One region of the Mesorhizobium sp. CC13 genome, then DNA from elsewhere that is predicted to be linked to it. Evidence: riboswitches for the same ligand, from Rfam matches in the RefSeq annotation. Region 1 holds a riboswitch; each other region holds the start of a gene.

Region 1 (5,757 bases):
GATAGTCGCAGCAATCGGCCCCGCCCGCTGATCTCCCGGCAGGGCTCTCCACCTCATGACTATTCGGAAGGGGCGCCTCGTGCGCCCCTTCTCATTTCTGGCCAGCGAAAGCCGCTCTGGTCCGCCGCGTCGGCAGTCGCCAGCCGAGGCGGACGCCGAGCGTGGCGACTGCGATCAGGACCATGCCCAGCCCCTGGGCGATGCCGATGGGATGATCGTAGACCGCCCAGTCGATGATGATGGCGACGACCGGGTAGACGAAGGTGAGTACTCCGATGACCGGCGTCGGCGGCGCTCGACCTCGACCTGCTCAGGACCTTCGTCGCCGTTGCGGACAGCGGCAGCTTTTCCAGTGCCGCCGCGCGGGTCGGGCGCAGCCAGTCGGCGGTGAGCATGCAGATGCAGCGGCTGGACCAGACCGTCGGCAAGAAGCTCCTGGTGCGCGGGCCGCGCGCGGTGACCACGAATCTGCGAGCAGTCGACCTCGCTGGTGAACACCTTCGCCGACGGGCGGCTCGACCTCGTCATCATTACCCGTGGATCGGAGCAGTCGATCGAGGTGCTGCAGCGCGAGCGACTGGTGTGGGTCGCCTCGCCCAACCATGTCGCCTGGGAGATCGATCCCCTGCCCGTCGCCCTGTTCGAGCCGGGCTCCGTAGCGCGACGCAGCGTGCTGCAGGTGCTGGGCGCCGCCGATCGGTCGTTCCGCAGCACCTATTCCAGCGCAAGCCTGCTCGGGCTGATCGCCGTCGTGCAAGCGGGCCTGGCGGTCGCCGGCCTCGCCCAGCGCAGCGTGCCGCCAAGCCTGCGCATCATCGGCGAGAACGAGGGCCTGCCGCCCCTGCCCGACATGGAGATCGGCATCCTGCGCAACCCGCAAGCGGGCAATTCGGCGGTCGAGCGGCTCTACGACTTCCTCCGCCGCGACCTGACGCAACAGTCCTGAACGACGGGGCTGCGCCGTCCGCGAATGGGTGCCATGCACTCCATGCATTGCTGCAATGCATCAAAATCGCTTGCGCGGCGGCCGACTTAAGGAAACTGTCGACCTAAATCGTTTCAATTCCCCCCGAGTCCATCCATGCCCTTGCCGATCCTCGCTCTGGCCGTTGCATCTTTTTGCATCGGTACCACCGAATTCGTGATCATGGGGCTGTTGCCCGAGGTCGCCGCCGACTTGGGCGTCTCGATCCCGGCGGCGGGGCTGCTGGTCACGGGCTATGCCCTCGGCGTGGTCATCGGAGCCCCGATCATCGCCATCGGCACGGCGAGACTGCCGCGCAAGCCGGTGCTGGTCGGGCTGGCCATGCTGTTCGTTCTCGGCAACCTGCTTTGCGCCATCGCCCCCACCTACTGGACGCTGATGGCGGCGCGCGTCGTCACCGCCCTCGGCCACGGCGCCTTCTTCGGCATCGGCTCGGTGGTGGCGGCAAGCCTGGTGCCGGCCAACAAGCGCGCCAGCGCCATCGCCCTGATGTTCGCCGGCCTGACGCTCGCCAACATCCTCGGCGTGCCCGGCGGCACCGCGCTCGGCGAAGCCTTCGGCTGGCGCATGACCTTCTACGCCGTCGTCGTCATCGGCCTGATCTCGGTCGCGGCCATCGCCTGGCTCGTGCCGGCGGGCGTCGCCCCTCCCGGCAAGGGTGGCGTCGCCGGCGAGGTCAAGGTGTTGGGCAAGCTGCAGGTGTGGCTCGCCATGATCATCTCCGCGCTCGCCTCGGGCAGCCTGTTTGCCGTCTTCACCTACATCAAGCCGATCCTGACCGGCGTCACCGGACTGTCGATCGAGTCCGTCACCTGGATCCTGCTCTTGTTCGGCGGCGGCATGACCATCGGCAACATCATCGGCGGCAAGCTGGCCGACTGGAGGCTGATGCCGACGGCCATCGGCGCGCTCGTGGTGATGGCCATGATCCACGTCGCCTTCGCCGGGCTCAGCCACTCGGTACCCGCGGCGATCCTGCTCGTCTTCATGTGGGGCGTCATCACCTTCGTCATCGTGCCGCCGATGCAGATGCGCGTCGTCGAGACAGCCTCGGAAGCGCCGAACCTCGCCGCCACGCTCAACCAGGGCGCCTTCAATGCCGGCAATGCCGCCGGCGCCTGGGCGGGAGGCGCTGCGATCTCGATGGGAGTGAGCTACGCCGACCTGCCCTTCGTCGGCGCGGCGATTGCGCTGACCGCCTTCGCCGTGGCCGTCATTTCCTTCGCGCTCGACCGGCGTGACGCAATTCAGCAGGCGGCATGACGCTTTAGCGATTGTCAGCAACCCGTCGTTGCTGTAGCCACGGCAGCGATGGTTCCTGCTGCCTGGTTCGGGCAGCGGATTAAATGGGAACACGGTGAGACGTCCCGGACGCGAAACCGTGGCTGCCCCCGCAACTGTGAGCGGATAGCAAGTCGGAAGAATGCCACTGGCCGCACGGCCGGGAAGGCTCCGAGGCGCCGAAACCCGCAAGCCAGGAGACCTGCCATCATCGGATGCGTTCAACCGGCCGGGGTGTGCCGCGGAGATGATGATGGTTGCGACTGCCTTTTTCGGATCGCCGATCGGATCGTTCTGCCGCCTCCGCCACGTCACGGAGACAGGGCATGCTCGATCACGTCCACGGCTCTAGTCGTCTCGTAGGCTCCACCCCGGCACTGCTCGAACTCGACGGCCTGTCATGGGGCCCGCGCGCGTCGAAGCCGATCCTCCAGCCAGTGACCGTGCGTGTGGAGCCGGCGGAGCTGCTGGCCATCGTCGGCCCCAACGGCGCCGGCAAGTCGAGCCTGCTGCGCTGCCTCTACCGCTACCACCGGCCGACCGGCGGCACGGTCAGGCTGGACGGAACCGACATCTGGCGGATGAAGCCGCGCGATTGCGCCCGCCGCATCGCCACAGTGCTGCAGGAGCCGGCCTCGGACTTCGGCCTGACGGTGGCCGAGATCGTCGAACTCGGGCTCATCCCGCACGCCACCCGCGTCGGAACCGCGGCCGACTACTATCTTGACGTCGAGGCCGCACTGTCGCTGCTCGGCCTCACCCGGCTCGCCGCGCGTGATTTCGGCTCGCTGTCGGGCGGCGAGAAACAACGCACCATGATCGCGCGAGCCGTGGTGCAGCGGCCCGACCTCTTGATCCTGGACGAGCCGACCAATCACCTCGACATCCGCCATCAGCTCGAAGTGCTCGAACTGCTTCGCAATCTCGGCTGCACCGTGGTGGTCTCGCTGCACGACCTGGCGCTCGCCTCGGCCTATGCGGACCGCGTGCTGGTCATGGACGGCGGCCGCGCGGTCGCCTGTGGCAGGCCGGCCGACATCCTCACACCCGAGCGCATCCGCGAGAACTTCGCCGTGGGCGCCACCCTCGACGATCACCCGGTCACCGGGCGCCCGCGCTTTTCCTTCCATCTCGAACGCTGAACCCGCCAAGCCGAGGAGCCTCCATGCGCCTGACGATTTTTGCCGCCGCAGTCCTTGCAAGCTGCACCACCGCCCTGGCGGACGACTTTCCGGTCACGGTCAGGAGCTGCAACCGCGACGTGACCTTCGCCGCTCCGCCGCAGCGGGCGGTGTCCAACGACATCAACCTGACCGAGATGATGCTGACCCTCGGCCTGGCCGACCGCATGGTCGGCTATTCCGGCATTTCCGGCTGGAACAAGATCGACGCGGCCATTCGCAAGGACATCGGCCAGTTGCCGGAACTCGCGCCGCAATATCCGAGTAAGGAGGTGCTGCTCGGCGCCGACGCCGATTTCTATTTCGCCGGCTGGAACTACGGCATGAGCGTCGGCGGCGCCGTCACGCCCGACACGCTCGCGCCCTTCGGCATCGCCGTCTACGAGCTGACGGAAAGCTGCATCCACGTCGTGAAGCGGGAAAAGTCGTCGATGGACGACATGTATGTCGACCTCCTCAACCTCGGCACGATCTTCGGGGTGCGCGACAAGGCGGAGGCCCTGGTCATGGGCTACAAGCGGGATCTCGCCGAATTCCAGTCCAGGCTGCCTCGGCTCGACAGGCCGGTGAAGGTGTTCCTCTACGATTCCGGCGAGCAGAAGCCGTTCACCGCAGGCCGCTACGCCATCCCGACCGCGATGATCGAGGCGGCCGGCGGCATCAACATCGCCGACGACGTCGAGGCCAACTGGGCCGAGATCGGCTGGGAACCGGTGATCGAGCGCAATCCCGACGTCATCGTCATCGTCAACTACGGCGAGGTGACGGCCGAGCAGAAGATCGCCTTCATGCGCTCCAACCCGGCCTTCAAGGACATTGCGGCGGTGAGGAACAACCGTTTCGTCGTGCTCGAATATGTCGAGGCTACACCCGGGCCGCGCAACATCGCGGCGATCAAGCGCCTGGCCGAAGCGTTCCGGGCTGACTGACCGTGTCGCACCGGAATTTCGTCAAGGGCCCACGCCATGCGCTGATCCACGCCATGCCGGCGCTGGTCGCGGCGCTCGCGGCACTGCTGGCCGTCACGATGCTCGTCGCGATCGGCGTGGGTTCGGTGGCGATCCCGCTCGACGCGGTCTGGGGGGTGATCGCCAACAAGCTCGTGCCGGGCAGCGTCGAGGTCTTCTGGTCGAGCGGCCGCGAGAACATCGTCTGGGACGTGCGCGCGCCGCGGGTCATCCTCGGGGCGACGGTCGGCGCCTCGCTCGCGGTCGTGGGCGCAGCACTGCAGTCGGTGACGCGCAATCCGCTCGCCGATCCGCATCTGCTCGGCGTCTCATCCGGTGCCGCGCTGGGGGCTATCCTCGCTTTGCTCCATGCCGGCATGGTGTTCGGCCCGATCACGGTGCCGCTGTTCGCCTTCGCCGGCGCGCTGGCGGCCACCGCCCTGGTGCTGATGGTCGCCAACCTGACGCGGGCGCACTCGGCCGGCCAACTCGTATTGGCCGGCGTCGCCGTCAGCTTCATCATAACGGCGGCCGGCAACCTGTTGATCTTCCTGGCCGATCCGCGGGCAGCGCCGGTCGTCATCTTCTGGATGCTCGGCGGCCTCGGCATGGCGCAATGGCAGCAGCTGGCCTACCCGCTGCTGGCGCTCGTCGCCGGCGGCGGCTACCTTCTGACCCAGGCCCGCAACCTCAACGCCATGACGCTCGGCGACGAGAGCGCCACCGCGCTGGGGCTGCCGGCGCGCCGGTTCCGCCTCGTCATCTTCGTGGTCTGTGCCATACTCACCGGCAGCGCCGTCGCCTATTCGGGCGTCATCGCCTTCGTCGGGCTGATGATCCCGCATGTCGTGCGGCTCGCGATCGGCGGCGATTACCGTCGCGTGCTGCCGCTGTCGGCTCTGGTGGGCGCCATCTTCCTCGTCACGGCCGACATGGCCGCCCGCACCGTGCTGCCGCCGCAGGACATGCCGCTCGGCATCCTCACGGGGCTGATCGGCGGCGTGGCGTTTGTCGCCCTGATGCGCCGCCGGGTCACAAACTGAGGGTCAGTTGGTAATGCAACGCAACACAGCGCAAATCCTGTTGCAGCCCATGTTTTTCGCCGCTATGGATTTCGCATGAACACGACCTCGAACCAGAACAATTGGTGGCGGGCCAGCTGACAGCGGCCTCTCGAAGCGCGTGTGCGTGAAAATTGTGGTGGCCGCAACGGAAGTTCCGGGCGGCCATTTGCTTTTTTCGAACCAGCTCCGGAACCTCCAGCGGCAAGAGATGGAGACGGGAATGACGGTGGAAATCCTAGAGAACGGCGCCGAGCGCTTTGTCACCGGAGGTGGCATCGCGATCACCCGCGAGCGCCACG
Region 2 (5,757 bases), on a different contig from region 1:
CTCATCGAGATCAAGACGAGCACGTCCGCCCACGCCCTATATGAAGGCGTCGGTCAGCTTCAACTCTATCCAAGTCTTATCGGCATCGCTTCGGCGCCGACCACCGCACTCCTAATTCCCGACGATCCTTTGAAGCCAATCATGGCCGCTGCGCTCGAAGAAGCCGGCATCCAGGTCTTTACCTACGGCATTGAGGAAACGGCCGGAAAGCCGAGGATTACCTTCGCGGACAAATTTATCGGCCGTTGCATGGTTCGCGTCGGCTAACTGAGGGCAGTCGAGCCGCCATTCAGCTGATCTCCGCGAGCGCGGACAACAGGAAGCTGCGCAGATACTCGGCCCGGGTCGCGACGAGGCAGCCAACGTTGGACGGCCAGCCCCAAATTACCCCGGTGACCTTTGCCAATTCAGGTGTCCAGGCAATACCGCACGCTTTCGCCTCAACGAAACAGGTGTTCCAGACTGCCGAGCCGCTCAGCCCGGGGGGCCGTGACAACCCCTTGTTGCCGATCACGTCGCTGGAGAGGTTGGGATTATAGTCGAGGCCGAAGTGGAAGCGTGAACTGAAACGATCGTCGCCAGGTGGAAGCTCGACTTCCCGTCCGGTCAAACACTGCGCCTTGGCCCTGACCGTCTCAAAGAAGAACCCGACGTCGTCACCTGGGAACCCGACGAAGGTCATGAGTTCGGTCGGGTAGGGCGAGTGGGCCCATGCGATCTGATCGAATTCAATGGCGCGTGATCCATGGGGCGCGCTCTTCCATGCCGCAGCGTCCACGGGGAGAAGCGCGACGTCGAGCGGTTCTCCGAACTTCACGTGATTGCCAGCGATGGCGCGGAGATCGTTGGAGTCTGCGAACTGGTAGAGGAGCCGCTCTCCACTCTCACGTGCGACCGCGACATGCGCGTTCGTTAGGACAAAGATGCGGTCGCCGACGCTCAGGTACGATCCGCTACCGTGCCCGACCCCATGGTCGCCACAATCTCTGAAGATCGGTGTCCGGTACTGCTTCAGGTATTCGGTCACCCGCACGCGCGCACCGCCGACCAGGACGATCTCAATCATGCCGCGCTGTTCCGCCCCAACCGCCGCGGCTGGTGAGGCGGCCGGCGCGCTGCTGATGACTTCGACCGGGATCAATTCCAGCGGCGAAGCCACCGACGCCGGCGTGCGCATCTGCCGGCGCCACGTGAACAACAGGTTCGCATTAATATCGTGCCGCCGCGCCACCAGCGACACCGACGCCCCGGGTTCACAGCTCTCGCCCACCAGCCGCTGCTTCTCTTCTAGGGTATATGATACCAAAGGTTCTGACGGCTGACTCTCGCGGGATTGAACGAAGCCGCTGACGCGGCAATTGGTGCGTGGGTTTGCGGATGGCCGAGCCGACGGCGGCCCTCGTCGTCTCGCTCGCCGGCAACTACGACACCATCGTCGCCGCCGCCACCTCGACCGGCAAGAACGTTTCGCCGCGCGTCGCAGCCCTGCTCGACGTCGGCCAGGTCTCCGAAATCATCGAGGTCGTCTCGTCCGACACCTTCAAGCGCCCGATCTATGCCGGCAACGCCATCCAGACGGTGCAGGCGCTCGACGCCATGAAGGTGATCACCGTGCGCACCGCCTCGTTCCAGGCTGCCGCCGAAGGCGGCTCGGCCGCGGTCGAGACCATCCAGCAATCGTCAGAGGCGCGTCCGCATCGTGCGCGCTGACTCAAGGCCGGCTTCATGAGCGCGACCAACCCCGGACAGAAAAAGGAAGCGTCGTTCTCCGATGACGCCCTGCCGCTCACCGACGAACCTGCGATGCGGCTGCGCCCCGAGCCCCCGCGTGTGACGCGCCTTTCGCGCAAGGTGCTGGCCGGTCTCAGCCTCATTGCCGGCGTCAGCCTGGGTGGCGCTCTGATCTACGCGCTTCAGAGCCGCAAGGCCAGAAAGCCGCAAGAACTGATTTCGACGGACAGCCTCGCCGTTGCCGACGGGCTCGCTGGCCTGCCGCGCGACTACACCGGTCCCATCCTCGGCTCGCCGCTTCCCGGCGACCTTGGCCGACCGATCCTCAATGCGCAAAACGCGGTGCGGCCGCCGCCGATCGTCGCGCCCGACCCAAACCTGAGCGCCGAGGAGCAGCGTCGGCAGCAGGAGCTCGAATCCGCCCGCACGGCAAAGCTGTTAGTGCCGACCGAAACACGACCGGTATTGACTGCGACGCCTACCGCGTCGCCGACCTCCCCAGTGCAGCCGATGCCGAATCCAACCGCACTCGGCCTCGACCCCCAGCCATCGACGCCGACGGCCGTCGAGCGTCAAAACGCCTTCCTCAATGCCCCGCCCGACAAGCGCAGCGTCTCGCCCGATCGCGTCGCGGCTCCGACATCGCCCTATGTGCTGCAGGCGGGCGCGGTGATCCCGGCCGCACTGATCACCGGCATCCGCTCCGATCTGCCCGGTCAAATCATGGCGCAGGTCACCGAAAACGTCTATGACAGCCCGACGGGACGCTTCCTGCTGGTGCCGCAGGGCACCCGCGTCATCGGCCAATACAGCAACGATGTCGGCTTCGGACAGCGTCGGGGCGGAGCTCGCCACCGACAACGATGACCGGCTGATCAATGCCATGCGCAACGGCGCCCAGGACACGATCAACGAGGCAGGTCAGCAGATCATCCGCCGCCAGCTCAACATCGCGCCGATGCTGACCATCCGGCCTGGCTTCCCGGTCCGCGTCATCGTCACGCGCGATCTCGTGCTCGAGCCCTATGGCGCAACACAATGATCAAGCTGAAGCTAAGCCCCATCGCCGACGACAGGCCTGTGAAGGTGACGCTGGAGCTTCCAGCGTCGTTGCATCGCGATCTCAAGACTTATGCGGAGATCCTCGGCCGCGAGAGCGGTCAGCCGGCAACCGAACCCGTTCGGCTGATCGTACCGATGCTGGAACGCTTCATCGCGACGGATTGCGGGTTTGCGAAGGCTCGGCGGATCCCTGACCCCGATCCGTAGCGATCGTCGAGTTTCTGGCTGGCAGGCCGTCCGTGACGCATCCGAGAGAAAGCTGCGAAACCGGCAGCACACCAATGCGGGCGTGTGAACTTCCGTACGCCCGCAATCCCATCTTGCTCCCCAAGGGCCGGGGAATATTTGAATCCTTCGACGCTTCCCGCACGACCGACAACGTGCTGCAGGTGAGAACCGATGCCGTTCCGAGTTGTCTCGATCTGATGGCACGCGCGCAGCGCTGCTGGAACAATCTCTGGGCGGCATTCGCCTCCTTGCCGAGCGTGTCCGCGACGAAGCCCAACGAGCCAATGGCTGGATCATTGACGCCGTGCTGATGAAGCGCGCGGAAGCAACTGACGATCGCCACGGTCGCTGTCGTCTTTGCAATCTGCCGATGTCGCTTTCCAGGCTTTGTCAGCGACGCGTCCGTGATCTGATCGACACGTTCAAGGTGCCCGTTGGCGAATTGGCCTGCGGGATAATTGGGAAGTCGGTTTGATGCCGACGCTGCCCCCGCAACGGTAGCGAAGCTTGTCGTCTCGACGGGAGAACCACTGGGCGTATGCCTGGGAAGGTGTCGGGACAGTCCTCAACAAAGGACAGCTTCGGAGCCCGGAAACCAGCCTCGAACTCTTTCAACCGACTGATCGCGGTGGGCGGTCAAGAGGCAGAGCGTTCGGGCAGTTCGTCCCGCGCGATCTTCCCCTCCATACCACCAGTTCAGTCCTTGTGCCGCTAGCGAGGACGGACATGGATACGCGCAACGAAATGCTGAAGCTCATCCGCGAAAGGCGCGATGGCTTCAGCCTGCCGCAACCCTTCTACATCGACCCCAATTTCTACAAGCTCGATCTTGAGCTGATCTGGTACCGGGACTGGCTGTTTGTCGGCCACGACTGCGAGGTCGCCAAGGCCGGAAGTTTCTTCACCGTCCAGGTGGGCGATTATCCCGTCGTCATCGTGCGCGGACGCGACGGACAGATCCGCGCCTTCCACAATTCCTGCCGCCACCGCGGCAGCCGCGTTTGCACCAGCGACAGGGGAACGTCAGCACGGCTGGTCTGCCCTTACCACCAGTGGACCTACGATCTCGACGGCAAACTGGTCTTCGCCCGCCAGATGGCCGAGGACTTCAAGAAGGAGGATTTCGGGCTGAAGCCCGTCGCCTGCGAAAGCGGCGGCGGCTACATCTTCATCTGCCTGGCCAAGGAACCCGCCGACTTCCGCCCGTTCCGGACGCTGATGGAGCCCTACTTCGCTCCCCACAGTCTCGTCGACGCCAAGGTCGCCTTCGAGTCGACCATCTTCGAGAAGGGCAACTGGAAGCTGGTGTGGGAGAACAACCGAGAATGCTACCACTGCGCGGCCAACCATCCCGAACTTTGTAAGACCTTTCCCGAGGCGCCGACCGTCACCGGGGTCAACGGCGCTGACAGCGACCCCGACATGCTGGCGCACTGGGCCCGCTGCGAGGCGGCAGGCCTGCCATCGCGCTTCTGCATAGACAAGGACGGGCAGTACCGTGCAACCCGCGCGCCGCTTCTCGGCGAGGCCGTCAGCTACACGACGACGGGAAGGCGCGCCGTCCGCAGGAACCTGTCAGACCAGGTTTTCACCGACCGCATCGGCACGCTTCTGCTCTACCACTATCCGACAACGTGGAACCACGTCCTTGGCGATTATGCGGTCACCTTCCGCGTCCTGCCGATCAGCGCGACGGAGACGGCGGTCACCACAAAGTGGCTCGTGCACAAGGATGCGGTCGAGGGCGTCGACTACGACCTCAAGGGACTGACCCACGTCTGGACCGAGACCAACGACGAGGACCGCCGCATCGTCGAGGAGAACGCCTTCGGCATCAGGTCGCCGGCCTATGAGACCGGCCCCTACTCCGAGCATCACGAAGGCGGCGTGATCCAGTTCGTCGACTGGTACGCCCGTTTCATCGAACCGAGGCTCACCGACGGGCAGAAGCCCGCGCTGCGCAGCGTCGCCTGAGGGAAGCGCCATGAATGCCATGAACGATCACAGCCTCTATCGCCACCTCGACGAGATGGCCCCGTGGAACGATCGCCTCCAGGTGCTGGAGGTGATCGCCGTGGCGGACGAAGCACCCGGCGTGAAAACCTTCACCTTCCGATCGGATGCGCAGACCTGGTTCCGTTACAAACCGGGCCAGTTCGTGACGCTGGAGCTGCCGACGGCCGCCGGCCCGCTTATGCGGACCTACACGCTGTCGTCTTCGCCTTCGCGGCCCTTCTCCATCGCCGTGACGGTCAAGGCACAGGTAGACAGCATCGGCACCCGCTGGATGTTCGGCAATCTTGTGCCGGGGTCTCGCGTCAAGGCGCTAGGTCCAGCAGGCAACTTCTCCCACCACGACCATCCGGCTGCGAAATACCTGTTCATCTCGGCGGGCTCCGGCATCACGCCGATGATGTCGATGCTACGCTGGCTGAACGACTGCGCACCATGGACCGACGTCGCCTTCGTCAACTGCGCCCGCTCGCCGGAGGAGATCATCTTCCGCAAGGAGCTGGAACTCCTCGGCAGCCGCATGCCCGGATTGTCTCTCGGATTCATGATCGAGGAGCGGTCGAGCCGCGAAAGCTGGTTCGGCCACATGGGGCGGATCGATGCCGTTCGGCTGCCGCTGCTCGCGCCCGACTTCCGTGAGCGCGAGCTGTTCTGCTGCGGCCCCGATCCGTTCATGCGCGCCGTAAGGGACATGCTGCAGGTAGCGGGTTTCGACATGGCGCG
Region 3 (5,757 bases), on a different contig from region 1:
ACGGCCTGCAGATAGGTCTTCTGCTCGATCAGCTTCTCGGTGCCGCGGTGCAAGAGGCCGATATGCGGATCGACGCGGTCGACCACCTCGCCGTCGAGCTCGAGCACCAGGCGCAGAACGCCGTGCGCGGCCGGGTGCTGCGGGCCGAAGTTGATGTTGAAGTTGCGGACGGAGGTTTCAGCCATTTCGCCGCCTCAATTCGTCTTGGCTTTTTCGTCGCCCGGCAGCACATATTCGGTGCCCTCCCAGGGAGACAAAAAGTCGAAATTGCGGAATTCCTGCTTGAGTTCGACCGGCTCGTAGACGACGCGCTTCTGCTCGTCGTCGTAGCGCACTTCGACGAAGCCGGTGAGCGGGAAGTCCTTGCGCAGCGGGTGTCCTTCGAAGCCGTAGTCGGTCAGAAGGCGGCGCAGGTCGGGATGGCCCGAGAACAGGATGCCGTACATGTCGTAGGCCTCGCGCTCGAACCAGTCGGCGCCCGGATAGACCGGGGTGACGGACGGGACCGGCGTGTCCTCGTCCGTGCGCACCTTGACGCGGATGCGCAGGTTCTGCCGCGGCGACAGGAGGTGGTAGACGACGTCGAAGCGCTTGGCGCGCTGCGGATAGTCGACGCCCGACACATCGATGAACGAGACGAACTGGCACTGCACGTCGTTGCGCAGGAAGGTCAGCACGTCGACGATGTCGGCAGCCTTCACCGTCAGCGTCAACTCGCCATAGGCGAGCACGCTTTCCTCGATGTCAGCGTCGAGCTTTTCCGCGATATAGGCGGCAAGGTCCTTCAGGGCTTCACTCATTTGGGATCACCGCTCGATGGTGCCGGTGCGGCGGATCTTCTTCTGCAGAAGAAGGATGCCGTAGAGGAGCGCTTCGGCGGTCGGAGGACAGCCGGGCACATAGATGTCGACGGGCACGACGCGGTCGCAGCCACGCACCACCGAATAGGAATAGTGGTAGTAGCCGCCGCCGTTGGCGCACGAGCCCATGGAGATGACGTAGCGCGGCTCGGGCATCTGGTCGTAGACCTTGCGCAGCGCCGGCGCCATCTTGTTGGTCAGCGTGCCGGCCACGATCATCACGTCCGACTGGCGCGGAGAGGCGCGCGGCGCGATGCCGAAGCGCTCGGCGTCATAGCGCGGCATCGAGATGTGCATCATCTCGACGGCGCAGCAGGCGAGGCCGAAGGTCATCCACATCAGCGAGCCGGTGCGCGCCCAGGTGATCAGCGCCTCCGACGAGGTGACGAGGAAACCCTTGTCGGACAACTCGTTGTTCAGCTCGCCGAAGAAGGCGTCGTCGGAACCGATGAGCTTGCCGGTGTTCGGATCGATGATGCCTTTCGGCTTCGGCGCGATCAGGGTGCCGGAGGCGTCGTTCAATCCCATTCCAGCGCTCCCTTTTTCCACTCGTAGACGAAGCCGATGGTCAGCACGGCCAGGAAGATCATCATCGACCAGAAGCCAAGCATGCCGATCTCGCCGAAGGACACCGCCCACGGAAACAGGAACGCGACTTCGAGGTCGAAGATGATGAAGAGGATGGACACCAGGTAGAACCGGATGTCGAATTTCATGCGGGCATCGTCGAAGGAGTTGAAGCCGCACTCGTAGGCCGACAGCTTTTCCGGGTCCGGACTGCGGTAGGCGACAAGGAAGGGCGCCACGATGAGGGCAATGCCGACTACGAGCGCCACACCGATGAAAATGACGATGGGCAGATACGAACTCAGGAGAGCGTTCATGCTGCGAATTCCGTTGGTGGCCAATCCACCCAGACTTACAGCACGGGGTCCGTTTCCGGAAGCGCGACGGTTCCTCGCCGGTTCGGACGAAACGGTCGTGCTGCAATGCGGCGACGGTTAGCGCAGGCAGTCGGGCGAAGCAAGCCCAACCTTGTCCGAAAGGTGGCAAACCCCACGGCTGGACCAGAATCCTGGGGCGATCGCCCGTCTTTGATTTCCTTCCATTTTTACTCCACTTTACACTCCTGACAAGTCCCGAACCGCGCTTCTGCTAGCATCTGCAGCAAAGTGCGATTCCTCTACCCCAGCGTCACATTTCCGAAGACTGCGATAGCTTGCCGCAATGACCGAAAAAATCTCCCTGGCCACCGCCCGCCGCATCGCTCTCGCCGCGCAGGGTTTTGCCGATCCGCGGCCGACCGGAGCGATCACGCGACGTCACCTCAAGCGTGTGCTCGACCGCACCGGCCTGTTCCAGATCGATTCGGTCAGCGCCGTCGTCCGCGCCCACTACATGCCGCTCTATTCGCGACTCGGCCCCTATCCTATGGCGCTGCTCGACGATGCCATGCAGCCGAAGAAGCGCATGCTGTTCGAATATTGGGCGCACGAGGCCTCGCTGCTGCCGCTCGAGACCTTTCCGCTGATCCGCTGGCGCATGGAGTGCGCCGATACGGAAATGTATTCGGGCCTGGCCAAATTCGGCCGCGAGCACCGCAGCCAAATCGAAGCGATCTACCGGGAGGTCGTCGACCGCGGACCGATCGCGGCGTCCGATATAGAAGGGGCCAAGGGCTCGGGCGGCTGGTGGGGCTGGAGCCGCGAGAAGCATGCCTTCGAATGGCTGTTCTGGGCGGGCCGCATCACCACCCATTCCCGCCGCGGCTTCGAGCGGCTCTACGACCTGCCCGAACGCGTCCTGCCCGCCGAGATATTCAACCGCCCTGCCCTGCCAGCCGCCGACGCGCATCGCGAACTCCTCAGGATTTCCGCCTGCGCCCACGGCGTCGCCACCGCCATCTGCCTGCGCGACTACTTCCGCCTGTCGCCAGCCGACATGAAGGGCCGTCTGGAAGAGCTGGTCGAGATGGGCGAACTGATTCCCGTCCGCGTCGAGGGCTGGCACCGGCAGGCCTATCTCCACGCCGGGGGGCGCATACCAAGGAAGGTCCAGGCACGCGCCCTGCTCGCGCCCTTCGATCCGCTCGTGTTCGAACGCAGCCGCGCCGAACAGCTCTTCGACTTCCGCTATCGCATCGAGATCTACACGCCGGCTGAAAAGCGCCAGTACGGCTACTACGTAATGCCGTTCCTGCTCGGCGAGCGCATCGTCGCCCGCGTCGACCTCAAGGCCGACCGGCCCGCCGGCGTGCTGCGCGTGCACGCTGCCTATTCGGAGCCATGCGCTCCACCAGAAACCGCGGCCGAACTACACGAAGAACTCAAGCAGATGCGCGACTGGCTCGGCCTCGAGCGCATCGAAGTGACGTCCGCCGGCGACCTCGGGCCGGCGCTGAGCGACATCGTTGGTCGCTCCGCCGCGTTGACTCCACCCCTCGCTACCGCCTAAATCGCCAGTCGACGGTCCTCCGCCCGCAAAGGCGGAGGCTAAGAGGGAATGCGGTGCGGCTTTTTCGGCCAACTCCGCGGCTGTCCCCGCAACTGTGAGCGAAGAGCCGAGCTCGAAGACCACTGGGAGACTTCCCGGGAAGGCGGGCCAAGGCGACGATCCGCAAGCCAGGAGACCTGCCGTCAAAGTTTTTGATCCGAAGGCCTGGCGGGTGTCCCGGGCAAGGAGCCTGGATTTGGACTTCGACGACAATCTTCCGGTCGAATCGTCTGACGCATCCTGCGATGCAGCCGGCGCGCGCGCCTGCGACGTGACCATCCTCGTCTGCTCCTCCTGCCGCGACGAGACCGGCTCTGACGCCCACCCCCGCGCCGGCGCGAAACTTGCCGAGCACGCCCGTATCGCAGCCGGCGGCGACGTCGCCGTGCGCACCGTCGAATGCCTCGGCAACTGCAAGCGCCGCCTGAGCGCGGCACTGATCCGCGACGGCTCCTGGAGCTACGTCTTCGGCGACCTCAGCATTTCCTCTGGCGAAGACCTCGTCACCGGCGCAAGGCTCTTCGCCACCTCGACCGACGGCCTGATCCCCTGGCGCGGCCGCCCCGACAGCCTCAAGCGCGGCCTCGTCGCGCGCATCCCACCACTTGCTCTCATCAAGGAAGACAAATGACCGCCTCCGTCGAACGCGTTCCCTGCACCGTCGTCACCGGCTTTCTCGGCGCCGGCAAGACCACCCTGCTTCGCAACATCCTGGAGAATTCCAAGGGCAAGCGCCTCGCCATCATCGTCAACGAATTCGGCGACGTCGGCATCGACGGCGAGATCCTCAAGGGCTGCGGCATCGACGCCTGCCCGGAGGAGAACATCGTCGAGCTCGCCAATGGCTGCATCTGCTGCACCGTGGCCGACGACTTCGTCCCCGCCCTCGACCAGATCCTGTCGCGTACGCCAAAAGTCGACCACATCCTGATCGAGACCTCGGGCCTCGCTCTCCCCAAGCCGCTGGTTCAGGCCTTCCAGTGGCCGACGGTGAAGAGCCGCGTCACGGTCGATGGCGTCATTGCCGTCGTCGACGGCCCGGCCCTCGCCGACGGCAAGGTCGCCTCCGACATGGAAGCGCTCGCCGCCCAGCGCCAGGCGGATGATTCGCTCGACCACGACGATCCGGTCGAGGAGGTGTTCGAGGACCAGGTCGCCTGCGCCGACCTCATCATTTTGTCCAAGTCAGACCTGCTCGACGAGGCCGGCCATGCGCGTGCCAGCGCCATCGTCGGCGAACATCTCGCCCGCGCCGTCAAGATCGTGCCGTCGGCGCACGGCAAGGTCGACCCGTCGGTGCTGCTCGGCCTCGGCCTCGCCGTCGAGGACGACATCGAGAACCGTAAGACCCACCATGACGGCGCCTTCGACCACGAGCACGACGATTTCGACACCTTCGTCATCGAAATCCCCTCGATCGTCAGCCCCGACGAACTGGCCAAGCGCGTCGCCACCGCCGCCGAGGAAGAAAACGTCCTGCGCGTGAAGGGTTTCGTAGACGTCGGCGGCAAGCCGATGCGCCTGCTCGTCCAGGCCGTCGGACCGCGCGTCAACCACTACTATGACCGCGCCTGGACCGCCGAGGACGACCGCCGCTCGCGCCTCGTGGTCATCGGTCTGAAGGGGCTCGACCGCCCGGCCATCGAGCGTATCCTGGTAGGCTAAGTCTACATGCCCCCTCACCCGACCTCCGCTGCGCTCGGTCGACCTCTCCCCGTCGGGGAGGGGACTTCGCCAATGCCCGCGCTCGCCGGCCCGAAGGGCCGGATGAGGGGGAATTCTCTCGCTGCCTCGGGCGAGGTGCGCTGATGCACATCCTCACCACCACATCCGCCTCGCTCGACGACCTGATCGAGCCCGTGGACCTCAGGCAGAAGCCTGCGGATGTGGTGGCGCTGTCCTTCACCGACAGCGACCTCGCCGGCCTCGCCAGCGCCTGGAAGGCGGATGCCGAAAGCCTGCCGTCGATGCGGCTCGCCAGCCTGCGCGATCTCCGGCACCCGATGTCGGTCGATCTCTGGATCGACAGCGTCGCAGCCCACGCCAAGGTCATCCTAGTTCGCATCCTCGGCGGCCACGACTGGTGGCGCTACGGCTGCGACCGCCTCTCGGCATTGGCGCGCGAAAAGGGCATCGCGCTGGCGCTTCTGCCGGGCGAAAGCCACGACGAGGATCTCAGGCTGATCGAAGCCTCGACGCTGCCGCGCGCAGAACTCGACGCTCTGCTCGGCTATTTCCGCGAGGGCGGACCAGAGAACATGAAGGCGTTGGTCGCCCGGCTGGCGGGGCTGGCGGGTGGCAAAAGCGCGGTTGCGGGCCCTGTCGCGGTGCCGAAAGCGGGAATCTACGATCCCGAGCGGGGCATCGTCGCTGATTTGGAAGCCCTTTTGGCCGGATGGAACAG
Region 4 (5,757 bases), on a different contig from region 1:
GTCCAGGTCGAGATAGTCGTAGCGAAGCGCGATGTTGAGCTCGTCGAGCACGACGAGCGAAATGCTCGGATCGGCGAGCAGCTCCTGCGCCTTCGACCATGCCGCCTCGGCAGCGGCGATGTCGCGCTTGATGTCTTGGGTCTCCCAGGTGAAACCCTCGCCCATCGTGTGCCAGACGACACGGTCGCCGAATGCCGCGAAAGCGTCCTGCTCGCCCGAATGCCAGGCGCCCTTGATGAACTGCACCACGCCGACGCGGTGGCCGTAGCCGAGCATGCGCAGCGCCAGCCCGAAGGCCGCCGTCGACTTGCCCTTGCCGGGGCCGGTGTTGACGATCAAAAGGCCCTTCTCGACGATGGTCTTGCCTGCCACCTCGGCATCTTGCACGGCCTTGCGCTTGGCCATCTTGGCGCGGTGCCGCTCGGCTTCCTGGTCGTCGATGGTCTTCATGTCACTTCACCTTCATCGGCAGGCCGGCGACCATGAACAGCACCTCGTCGGCGCCTGCCGCCACCTGTTGATTGAGCCGTCCGGCCGCATCGCGGAAACGGCGGCCAAGCGCATTGTCCGGCACGATGCCGAGCCCGACCTCGTTGGCGACGACGAACCACGGGCCGCGCGGCCGCGCCAGAAGCCCGGCAAGGCTCGAACTCTCGGCTTCGACATCATGGTCCGCGAGCATGTGGTTGGAAAGCCAGAGTGTCAGGCAATCGACCAGCACCGGCACGCCGTCCGGGACGCTGCCGAGCGCGCCGGTGAGATCCAGCGGCGCATCGATCGTATGCCATCCCGCACCGCGCCGGGCGCGATGGATATCGATGCGCTCGCGCATCTCCTCGTCATAGGCTTGCGCCGTGGCGATGTAGGTCCACGGCGCAGGATGCTGGGTCACGAGGCGCTCGGCGTGCGCGCTCTTTCCGGAACGCGCCCCACCGAGCAGGAAAGTCAGCTTCTCAGGCAAGATGCCCGCGCATCGCTTCGCCGCGCTCACCCATGAAGCGGCCGCGCACGAAGCCTGCGACGGCACCGAGGACGACCCAGAACACGAGGTTCGATATCGTGGTGGCGACGACGAAGCTGCGATGCAGGTCCACCGGGATCGGCGTCTCGTGGCTCGCCGGCTGCGGTGCGCCGACGACATGCGGCGCGACGATCAGTGCGACGCCCAGGATGGCGAGCGGCAGCGACTTGCGGAACGCGATGAGCGCAAGGCCCGCGGCGGTGGCGAGCACCGTGAGCGTCCACCAGACCTGGCGGTCGCCTAGGTCGGCCGCCGGCATCGCCGGCAGTTCCGGCGGCAGTCCCAGGCCGGGCGCGAGCGTGAACACGGCGAATCCGGCAAAGCCCCAGAACACGCCCTGGCGCCAGTTGGCGATGCCGCCGGCAAACTCGGAGGCCGCGACCAGGATCAGCGCGAAGGCCACGCCGCTCACCACGTTGGCGAGCGCCGTATAGGCGAAACGTTCGAAACCGTCGGCCGGCGCCCAGGCCTCCGCCTCGGGCTCCTGCGGTGCCGCTGCCTGAGCGTCGGCGGCCGGGGCGGACATTTCGGTCCCGGCGGCCGGCGCCGTGAGATGGTCATGACCGCCGGCGTTCTCGTAGGTCTCTGCCTTGAAGATCAGCGGATCGGTCGAATAGGTCTGGAGCGCGGCCAGGATCACGCCGGCGAATAGGCCGCTGATCGCCGCGATGAACACGACGTTGCGAAACACGGACATATCGAAGAACTTCCGTTAGTGGCAGGGGAACGCCATCGAGTGGCGATAATCGTGGGCCGCGTTGTGCACCACTTCCATCTGCGAGAAGCCGAGGATCCCGACGAAGAACAGTCCGAGCAGCGCCGCCATGGCAAGCTGCATGTTGCGCGACTGGGCAGAAACGCCGGCGCCGATCGCGGAAGAAACAGTCGTCATTTCGATGTCCTTTCGCCCTCCACCCGAGGGCACAGAGTTCATTTCCCGTCGCCGGCAGGTCTCCTGGCTTGCGGATCGACACCCTTCCCCGCCTTCCCGAAGCAAGCTTCAGTGGCCCTTGGGGAGAGCTAACCGCACACAGTTGCGGGGGCAGCCGCGGCTTCGGGCAAAAAACGCCCTCACCGCATTCCCTCTTGATTCCAAACGGAACCGACGACGGCATCGACTATAGAAACAAAACCCGGAAGCGGCAAACCAAATTCCGACGCCGGGCGGCGCGAATGCGGCGTCGGCCAATCAGGCCCTCGCCGCGATCCGCTCGGCGACCAGATGCTGCAGGCGCCACAGATGCCGGTCATGGATCGCCCGCTGCTCGAGGTTTTTCACGACGTTGTAGAGATAGTCCGCCGCCGAGCCCCAATGTCCGCAGCTCGTGGCGATGCGTTCCACCACGTCGTCCTCGGATATGCCGCCGGCATAGGCGCGCCCCCTGCGGTTGGCGACGAAGCCTAGCGCGACCAGCGGCCCTCCCTCCGTGGAGAGATTCAGCCAGCGCGGCGTGTAGGTCGACGGCTTGAGCGTCATCTCGCGTCGGAACAGCTTGTCCAACTGCTGACGGCGGTCGCCATCCATGAGCCGCAGCGCCACCCCCTTGCACTGGCCGCCCCTATCCATGGCCATCATGAGCCCGGGCTGGGTCTTGGTGGCCCGCCAGCGGGTCATGTTCACGCAAAATGAGCGATGCCAGCCGCGCGCCAGCGCCACCTTCTCCTCGGTGTGCTCCACCTCCGGCTTCCAGATCAGCGACCCGTAGGCGAAGAGCCACAGCGGCCCGTCGTCGGGACGGGCGCCCAAGGTCTCCTCGATCATCCTGGCATAATCGTCTTCGTCGAGATGCTGGGCGTCAGGGTCCGGCCCCTCGTCGAATACGTCGCGATGGCAGCGCGCCACCAATTCTTCCGTCAGCGACATAATGCGCCCCGTCATGGTCACCTCTCGCTTCACCCGGTATTCAATCCCTTCCCGAGAGAAATCAAAATCGCACAGCCGTCAGTGCCCGCTCGGCAATGTCGAGATGGCGGCCATTTTCATCGTCTGACGAGCCGAATTCGAACACCGCCACGCATCTGCCAGCACTACGTGACGGTAGCCGAATGCCAGCGCCTCGGATACCAGCTCCAGGCAGGCGTCGCCCTGCACTATCCGGGTGCTGCGTCCGATGGCCGCGATCGATGCGCCATTCGCAGAAACTTTGTGCATCGGCCGCAACTCTACTCACTACCGCCTAGTTTAAACCATTATAGTACTGCATTGGCGCAAGAACGCTCCAGACCGCAAAAGTGATATCCATGACGATCCAACTGTCCGCCGACCTGGCTCCGGCCCGTTCGAAACGCATCTCAACAATCGACATCGTCCGCGGTGTCGCCTTCGTCGCCATGGCGATCTACCACTTTGCCTGGGATCTGGAGTTCTTCGGCTACATGGATCCAGGCACGACCGCCTATGGCGGCTGGAAGATATTCGCGCGCTCCATCGCCTCCAGCTTCCTCTTCCTGGTCGGCGTGAGCCTGGTGATGGCCTACACCAAGGGCTTTCACTGGGGCAGGTACTGGCGCCGCCTTGCCATGGTGGCGGCTGCGGCGCTGCTCATCACCGTGGCGACATGGTTCGCCATGCCGAACACGTTCATCTTCTTCGGCATCCTGCATCAGATCACGCTCGCCAGCGTACTCGGACTCGCCTTCCTGCGCCTGCCGCCCCTGCTGACCCTGGTCGTCGCCGTGCTGGTCATCGCCGCGCCCCAGTTCCTGCGCGCGGATATCTTCAACCACCCGGCGCTGTGGTGGGTCGGCCTGTCGACCGTCGTCCCCCGCTCGAACGACTACGTGCCGCTATTTCCGTGGTTCGGCGCGGTCCTGGCAGGCATCGGCGTCGCCGGGCTTGCCCAAAGGGCCGGCCTGTTCGAGAAGCTCGCGGCGATTCAGGCAGGCGCCTGGTCGCGGCCGCTGACCTTCGTTGGCCGCCACGGCCTCGCCGCCTATCTCATCCACCAGCCGGTGCTGATCTCGCTGGTCTGGGCCTTTGCGCAGTTTTTCCCCGCACAGGTCGAAACCCGGGAGGTGACGTTCCTCAGTTCCTGCCAGCTGTCCTGCGAGCAGACCCGCGACACCGAATTCTGCGCGCGCTACTGTGCATGCGTGCTCGATGACCTGCAGAGGGACGATTCGTTCGATCGCTTCTATGCCGGTGAGCAGAGCGCGGCGCTGACGACACGCGTGCGTGAGACGACGGCCATGTGCACCGCGCGCTCGGACAGCGAAATGCAGAATGGAGGAGTGCAATGACAGATCGTTCCGCCGCCCCCAACAAGGTGCCGTGGCCGCCGATCATCTATCTTGCAGCGATCGCGGTCGCGATCCTGCTCGAGGTCTTTCTCCCGCTCCCGTGGATCACCGAGCCGCTTTCCGATATTCTGTTCGCCGCCGGCGGCCTTGCGGTGGTGGCAGTCATAGCGATCGAGATTTCGGCGATGCGCGCGCTCAAGCGCGGTAACACGACCATCAGGCCGGACAGGGCTTCCGACCATCTGGTCACCGACGGCGCCTTCGCCCTGACGCGCAATCCGATCTATTTCGGCAATACCCTGATGATGATCGGCATCGGCCTGATCGCAGGCAGCATCTGGTTCATCGCCCTGGCCCTGATCGCGGCCTTCGCGACGCAGAAACTCGCCATCGAGCGCGAGGAAAAGCACCTCCAGACCCGCTTCGGCAAGAAATACATCGACTACACGAAAAGGGTCAGGCGCTGGATCTGACCGCGCCCGCAGCGGCAGGCGTCAGGTGGTGACGCCAAGTTCGACCAGGCGCTCGACACAGGATTCCTCCGCCTGGTCCAGCTCGGCCAGCGTTTCTTCCAGATCGCGCCGCTTCTGCCGCAGATCCTCGCGCTTCTCCTCGATCCGCTTGATCATCAGCTTCAGCTGCCCCACTTCGCCGGGCGGTTCCTTGTACATCTGGATGATCTCGCGGATCTCGTTGATCGAGAAGCCGAGTCGCTTGCCGCGCATGATCTGGCGGATGAGATGCCGGTCCGAGGGCCGGAACAGTCGCGTCCTGCCGCGGCGAACCGGAGAGACGAGCCCCTCGTCTTCATAGAAGCGCAACGTCCGCGTCGAGATGTCGAATTCGCGGGTCAGTTCCGTGATCGAATAGTATTCCCGCATTCCCACTCCACCCGACGGGTCATGCCGCGCCGCTTCCTCACCTTGCCGGGGCGCTAGCCGGGGCGGATGCACCGGCAGGCGGACGGCCGCACAGCCGGGCAAATTCTTAGACTTTGTGATTCTCGCACGCGACTTACGTAAAAGTCAATTGACGCGCCTAGCCGGACTGCGCGCCAAGGTGCAGCCACCAGGTGGCGAGGCTGAGAAAGGCGAGAAAGCCGATAACGTCGGTGATCATCGTGGTGAAGATCGACGACGAGATGGCCGGATCCGCGCCCAGCTTGTCCAGGAACAGCGGAATGAGAATTCCGCCGAGCGCCGCGGCGAGCATGTTGAGGATCATGGCCGTGGCGATGACGAAGCCGAGGTCGACGCTCTGGAACCACGTGCCGGCCACCAGCCCGAGGATCGACGCGATGACCGCGCCGTTCAGAAGCCCGACCATCACCTCGCGGCGGATGACGCGACCGGCATTGTAGATGTCGAGGTCGCGGGTGGCGAGCGCACGCACGGTCACCGTCATCGTCTGCGTGCCCGCATTGCCGCCGAGCGAAGCCACGATCGGCATCAGCGCGGCCAATGCCACCATCTCCTCGATGGTGGCGCCGAACATGC

The links. A riboswitch is a leader RNA that binds a small molecule or an ion and turns the genes downstream of it on or off. The one in region 1 is predicted to bind cobalamin.
Region 2: another riboswitch for cobalamin. It lies ahead of PV773_RS17945 (aromatic ring-hydroxylating dioxygenase subunit alpha); the one in region 1 lies ahead of PV773_RS07970 (ABC transporter ATP-binding protein).
Region 3: another riboswitch for cobalamin. It lies ahead of PV773_RS04060 (DUF1636 family protein); the one in region 1 lies ahead of PV773_RS07970 (ABC transporter ATP-binding protein).
Region 4: another riboswitch for cobalamin. It lies ahead of PV773_RS04235 (CbtB-domain containing protein); the one in region 1 lies ahead of PV773_RS07970 (ABC transporter ATP-binding protein).

What each region holds. Positions count from the first base shown of each region.
Region 1 covers NZ_JARDJI010000004.1:11,325-17,081, forward strand. Annotated here, with positions in the region: gene PV773_RS07950 (Clp protease N-terminal domain-containing protein) at 1-31, shown strand, start outside; partial or broken gene PV773_RS07955 (LysR family transcriptional regulator) at 307-402, shown strand; gene PV773_RS07960 (LysR substrate-binding domain-containing protein) at 491-946, shown strand; gene PV773_RS07965 (MFS transporter) at 1,082-2,248, shown strand; cobalamin riboswitch at 2,281-2,491, shown strand; gene PV773_RS07970 (ABC transporter ATP-binding protein) at 2,593-3,408, shown strand; gene PV773_RS07975 (ABC transporter substrate-binding protein) at 3,432-4,376, shown strand; gene PV773_RS07980 (iron ABC transporter permease) at 4,430-5,437, shown strand; gene PV773_RS07985 (anthranilate synthase) at 5,679-5,757, shown strand, end outside.
Region 2 covers NZ_JARDJI010000014.1:65,872-71,628, reverse strand. Annotated here, with positions in the region: gene PV773_RS17970 (hypothetical protein) at 1-267, shown strand, start outside; gene PV773_RS17965 (transposase) at 290-1,270, opposite strand; partial or broken gene PV773_RS17960 (electron transfer flavoprotein subunit alpha/FixB family protein) at 1,273-1,671, shown strand; partial or broken gene PV773_RS17955 (TrbI/VirB10 family protein) at 1,726-2,773, shown strand; gene PV773_RS17950 (DUF2274 domain-containing protein) at 2,770-3,000, shown strand; cobalamin riboswitch at 3,430-3,640, shown strand; gene PV773_RS17945 (aromatic ring-hydroxylating dioxygenase subunit alpha) at 3,748-4,995, shown strand; gene PV773_RS17940 (hybrid-cluster NAD(P)-dependent oxidoreductase) at 5,006-5,757, shown strand, end outside.
Region 3 covers NZ_JARDJI010000002.1:207,852-213,608, reverse strand. Annotated here, with positions in the region: gene PV773_RS04085 (NADH-quinone oxidoreductase subunit D) at 1-185, opposite strand, end outside; gene PV773_RS04080 (NADH-quinone oxidoreductase subunit C) at 195-800, opposite strand; gene PV773_RS04075 (NADH-quinone oxidoreductase subunit B) at 807-1,388, opposite strand; gene PV773_RS04070 (NADH-quinone oxidoreductase subunit A) at 1,379-1,744, opposite strand; gene PV773_RS04065 (winged helix-turn-helix domain-containing protein) at 2,088-3,314, shown strand; cobalamin riboswitch at 3,310-3,513, shown strand; gene PV773_RS04060 (DUF1636 family protein) at 3,625-3,984, shown strand; gene cobW (cobalamin biosynthesis protein CobW) at 3,981-5,018, shown strand; gene PV773_RS04050 (cobaltochelatase subunit CobN) at 5,162-5,757, shown strand, end outside.
Region 4 covers NZ_JARDJI010000002.1:240,833-246,589, reverse strand. Annotated here, with positions in the region: gene cobO (cob(I)yrinic acid a,c-diamide adenosyltransferase) at 1-450, opposite strand, end outside; gene cobU (bifunctional adenosylcobinamide kinase/adenosylcobinamide-phosphate guanylyltransferase) at 452-961, opposite strand; gene PV773_RS04240 (CbtA family protein) at 954-1,718, opposite strand; gene PV773_RS04235 (CbtB-domain containing protein) at 1,734-1,913, opposite strand; cobalamin riboswitch at 1,949-2,143, opposite strand; gene PV773_RS04230 (gamma-glutamylcyclotransferase) at 2,211-2,900, opposite strand; gene PV773_RS04225 (hypothetical protein) at 2,964-3,173, opposite strand; gene PV773_RS04220 (DUF1624 domain-containing protein) at 3,263-4,261, shown strand; gene PV773_RS04215 (isoprenylcysteine carboxylmethyltransferase family protein) at 4,258-4,734, shown strand; gene PV773_RS04210 (MerR family DNA-binding transcriptional regulator) at 4,756-5,142, opposite strand; gene mgtE (magnesium transporter) at 5,300-5,757, opposite strand, start outside.